Regions from separate parts of the Halobacillus shinanisalinarum genome, predicted to be linked through region 1. Evidence: a T-box and tRNA genes for the amino acid it is inferred to sense, from the RefSeq annotation. Region 1 holds a T-box; the other holds one or more tRNA genes.
The links. The T-box of region 1 lies ahead of pheS (phenylalanine--tRNA ligase subunit alpha). A T-box ahead of a tRNA ligase gene usually reads a tRNA of that ligase, here a tRNA-Phe.

Region 1 (2,473 bases):
AGATAAAAGTGGAACGTTTTTAGTGGAAGGTCTTCATTTAGTCGAAGAAGTTCTAAAAAGTGAATGGAAGGTCCTTGAAATTATTATTAGAGATGGAGAAAACTTTAATTTAGAATTAAAGGAACAGGTTACAATTGTAAACAAGCAAGTGTTTCATGCTGTTTCACAAACGCAAACACCACAAGGTATCGCCGCAATCGTTGAGCGTAAAAGGGATCATTATCAACCATCAGGCCTCACATTGCTGATTGACTCTGTTCAAGATCCTGGCAATTTAGGGACACTGATTCGGACGGCAGATGCTGCTGGATTTGATCATGTCGTCGTCGGAGAAGGTTCTGTGGATCCTTTTAATGAAAAAACGATTCGTTCAACGCAAGGATCGTTGTTTCATATTCCTGTTTTTCAAGGAAATCTGGAAAGTTTTGTAGACAAGCTAAAGGCAATAGGAGTGACAGTGTTTGCATCTGCCCTGGATAATGCCACGCCTTATAAGCAACTCACTAAGCCTGATCGTACGGCGCTGATCGTCGGTAATGAGGGCCAGGGAATTAGAGGAGAATTGTTATCCTCTGCTGACGAAAAGGTGTACATACCGATTTATGGTCAGGCAGAATCTTTAAATGTAGCGATTGCTGCGGCTATTTTAATGTATCATCTAAAAGAGTAGGCTTGCATATCTGAATTTCTTTCTCTATAATTAATGAACAGTTATATAGTAAATAGCGAGGAAAGAGCAAAGTAAATGACTGCACCATCGATTGAGGGAGGAAGTGCCTTGGACTGAGAGCATTTCCATCGTGGCAGTTGTTGAAATTTCACTCTTGAGCTGACACTCTTTAGAAGGTGTCCGGATTCCTATCCGTTATCTAAATCTTGAGTGGGCACAGGTAGTGTGTGTCAACAAGGGTGGTACCGCGAAACGATTAGACAAGTCTCGTCCCTTTTTTAGGGGTGAGGCTTTTTTATTTTTGATTTTGAAGGAGGAGCTTCGTATGAAGGAACGTTTGCAGGAATTAAAGCAAGAAGCGTTATCGAAAGTAGAGCAAGCCAATGATGTCCAGGCGCTTAAAGATATTCGTGTCGAGTACTTAGGGAAGAAAGGCCCTATTACTGAAGTATTACGCGGGATGGGGAAGTTATCGAAGGAGGAAAGACCCGTAATCGGGCAACTGGCGAATGAAGTCAGGGAAGAAATTGCTGAGGCAATAGAATTTAAACAAACACGTTTTGAAGAGGAAGAACTAGAGAAACAGCTTGAGGCAGAAAGTATTGATGTAACCTTACCTGGACGTCCTGTGCAAGTCGGCGGCCCTCATTTGTTAACATCTATTGTTGAAGAAATTGAAAATTTGTTTATCGGAATGGGATTTGAAATAAAAGAAGGTCCTGAAGTGGAAACCGATTATTATAATTTTGAAGCCTTAAATTTGCCAAAAGGTCACCCTGCCCGTGATATGCAGGATTCTTTTTACGTTACAGAAGAGCTTCTTCTGCGTACACATACCTCACCTGTTCAGGCCAGAACAATGGGATTGAAAAATGGATCAGAGCCAGTGAGAATGATTTGTCCAGGAAAAGTGTATCGTCGTGATACCGATGATGCGACACATTCCCATCAGTTTACTCAAATTGAGGGATTATTAGTTGATAAGCATGTTCGTATGAGTGACTTAAAAGGAATACTTGATGCTTTTGCTAAGCAAATGTTCGGGGCAGAGCGTGAAATTAGACTCCGTCCAAGCTTTTTCCCATTTACAGAGCCGTCTGTTGAGATGGATATTTCTTGTAAAATGTGTGGAGGAGAAGGCTGCTCCGTTTGTAAAGGTACGGGCTGGATTGAAATTTTAGGAGCGGGAATGGTTCACCCAAACGTACTCGAAATGGCTGGTTATGATCCTAAAGAGTATTCAGGCTTTGCCTTCGGTATGGGCCCTGAACGGATTGCTATGCTGAAGTATGGCGTGGATGATATCCGAAACTTCTATATAAATGACCACCGATTTTTAAAACAATATCATAAAGCGTAAGGAGGATCATACATGCTAGTATCGTTAAATTGGTTAAATCAATACATTAATATTCGTGATTATCAGCCGGAGGATCTTGCTGAAATCATCACGAAAACAGGTATAGAGGTTGAAAGTGTAGAACCTGTTGCCGAGAAAGTGACAGGTGTTGTCGTCGGACATGTAGTTTCGTGTGAACAGCATCCTAACGCAGATAAATTATCGCTATGTCAAATCGATGTCGGCACTGAAACGTTACAGATTGTCTGTGGCGCTCCGAACATTGCAGAAGGGCAGTATGTAGCGGTAGCTGTTCCAGGAGCAGTGCTGCCTGGTAACTTTAAAATTAAGAAAACAAAACTGCGTGGGGAAGAATCGAATGGAATGATCTGTTCTATGCAGGAGCTTGGCGTGGACGAAAAAGAGGTTCCGAAAGAATATCAGGATGGCATTTATGTTTTCCC
Region 2 (2,473 bases), 1.7 Mb from region 1:
TTATGTATCTAAATACGCTTTATGTGTAAAATTGCACAATAAAAAGGATATTTTTGCATGTATCCTTACAATTAAGTTACAAAAACCAACAACAAGAAAAGTCTTTTTTTGAAATAAGTCATCCTTTTTGTCGACTTTTCAGATAAACATCTGATCAAAAATCTATAATCCTCTTTTTTCTAAAAGAATGAACCAATAATTAACAAATGAATAGCCTAAGGAGGAATAAAGATTTTACAGGAGGAAGCTACATGTATCCGAAATACCCCTATTACACAGTAACAACCACAACTACAAATCAAACGTTGACTTTTCCCCCTCAACATCAATCTAAACAACCCGGCATCGAGTCCTTAATGAATCCTAAACCAATTATTGAAAACCCAAGCTACCGAGGCAGCGGCAAACTCAAAAATAAAGTAGCCATTATTACCGGCGGGGACAGCGGAATTGGTGCGGCCTCAGCCATTGCCTATGCGAAAGAAGAAGCGGACATTGTTATCCCCTATTTTTACGAATACGAAAACGAAGATGCCCACCGAACCAAGCAACGTGTTGAAGAACTCGGGCAGCAATGCCTTCTCATTACTGGCGATCTCCGTGATCCTGACCACTGTGAAAATGTTATCAAGCAAACAATTGAAGCCTTTGGAAAGTTAAATATTCTCGTTAATAACCATGGCGTTCAATTCCCCCAGCAGGAACTATCTGATATAACGATCGAACAGTTTGATGACACGTTCAAAACGAACATTTACTCTTTCTTTTACCTATCAAAAGCAGCACTCCCTCACTTAACAAAAGGCGACGCGATCATTAATACAACCTCTATTGTAGCTTATGAAGGACACAAATCATTGATCGACTATACGGCTACAAAAGGGGCTATTGTAGGGTTCACTCGTTCATTGTCACAAAATCTTGCTGAAAAAAATATCCGTGTTAACGCAGTTGCACCTGGCCCTATTTGGACACCACTTACACCATCTAGTTTTCCTGAAGAGAACGTTAAGACATTTGGCTTAGATGTACCCTTTAATCGTGCAGGCCAGCCTTTTGAGCTTGCCCCAACTTATGTTTACTTAGCTTCTAATGATTCTCGTTATGTTAGTGGCCAGGTTTTACATGTGAATGGAGGGAAAATAGTGAGTTCATAACTACATTTGCCAAACCAAATTCAATAATTTAAAAGCAAAAAATGCCTGCGAGTTGAATCGCAGACATTTTGACAGTGGCTCGGGACGGAATCGAACCGCCGACACACGGATTTTCAGTCCGTTGCTCTACCGACTGAGCTACCGAGCCATATTTAAGTATTATATTGTTAATAAATCCTCGCTTCTTCATCTGGTTTCGAAGTGATTCCAAGGAGGTCCTGTGCTCGTCTCGTTGCAAGTTCAATCGGGGATGCCTTCGCTCCTCGCAAAGCCTAAAATGAAACTTATTCGGGGGTGCGGCTTCTCTACGACCGAGCTACCGAGCCATATTTAGGTGCTAACTTGTACAAACGGATATGTAAATGGCGGTCCGGACGGGACTCGAACCCGCGACCTCCTGCGTGACAGGCAGGCATTCTAACCAACTGAACTACCGGACCAAGTAAATATTCTTACATTACCGCAACGAAGAATATCATACCATAGAGATAGATGAACAGCAATAGATTTTGCTAATATCCTTAATAGAGGATGTTCAAAAAGTCACCAAATGATAAACGGCGCATTTCTTCGTTGCTCTGTTTCTCCGGTCCTCACGTATGAAAGGCATACTGTGGTTCTCAAAACTTCCGCGTCTCGAACTTCTTGCGACGCACAAGGAACGTGCTAGTGTCGACTTAGTTACAGGATGTGACGATCTTTGTCGATGTTCTCGTTCGTCAACTTTTGAACACACACTAATAGAAAAGAGAAATCAGGAAGAAGAACCTCCTATTTCTCTCCTAACAGGGGTTTCATTTTTCCGATTAATTCCTCTGGTTTGTCGGATTGTAATAATAAGCTTCGATTCGATCCAGCGACAAAGCCGGCTTCGATAGCATGATCAATCAGATTAATAATTGGGGTATAGTAATTTTCAATATTTAATAGAGCCATTGGTTTTGTATGGAGCCCAATTTGTGCCCATGTGACGGTTTCAAATAGTTCTTCGAAGGTGCCAAAACCTCCAGGCAGTGCGATGAATCCATCAGCCAACTCACTCATCTTCGCCTTTCTTTCATGCATAGTTTCCACTTCAATGAAAGATGTCAGCTTTTGGTGCACAATTTCTTTTTCAAAAAGCTTAGTGGGCATAATGCCTGTAACATGCCCTCCTGATTCTAAAATGGAATCAGCAAGTACTCCCATTAATCCGCTCTTTGCCCCACCATAAACAAGCCCAATTTGCTCGTTAGCAAAAACTTGACCTAAGCTTTTGGTCCTTTCGGTAAAGGCATGATTATTACCGATTTTTGAACCAGCAAATACGCAGATTC

Region 2: it encodes a tRNA-Phe, which carries the amino acid that the T-box ahead of pheS (phenylalanine--tRNA ligase subunit alpha) is inferred to sense. The anticodon was not compared.

The regions. Positions count from the first base shown of each region.
Region 1 covers NZ_CP095074.1:681,374-683,846, reverse strand. The annotation lists gene MUO14_RS03725 (TrmH family RNA methyltransferase) at 1-670, shown strand, start outside; T-box leader at 720-948, shown strand; gene pheS (phenylalanine--tRNA ligase subunit alpha) at 996-2,030, shown strand; gene pheT (phenylalanine--tRNA ligase subunit beta) at 2,043-2,473, shown strand, end outside.
Region 2 covers NZ_CP095074.1:2,341,837-2,344,309, forward strand. The annotation lists gene MUO14_RS11485 (SDR family oxidoreductase) at 252-1,157, shown strand; tRNA gene MUO14_RS11490 (tRNA-Phe) at 1,233-1,305, opposite strand; tRNA gene MUO14_RS11495 (tRNA-Asp) at 1,521-1,597, opposite strand; gene MUO14_RS11500 (LOG family protein) at 1,929-2,473, opposite strand, start outside.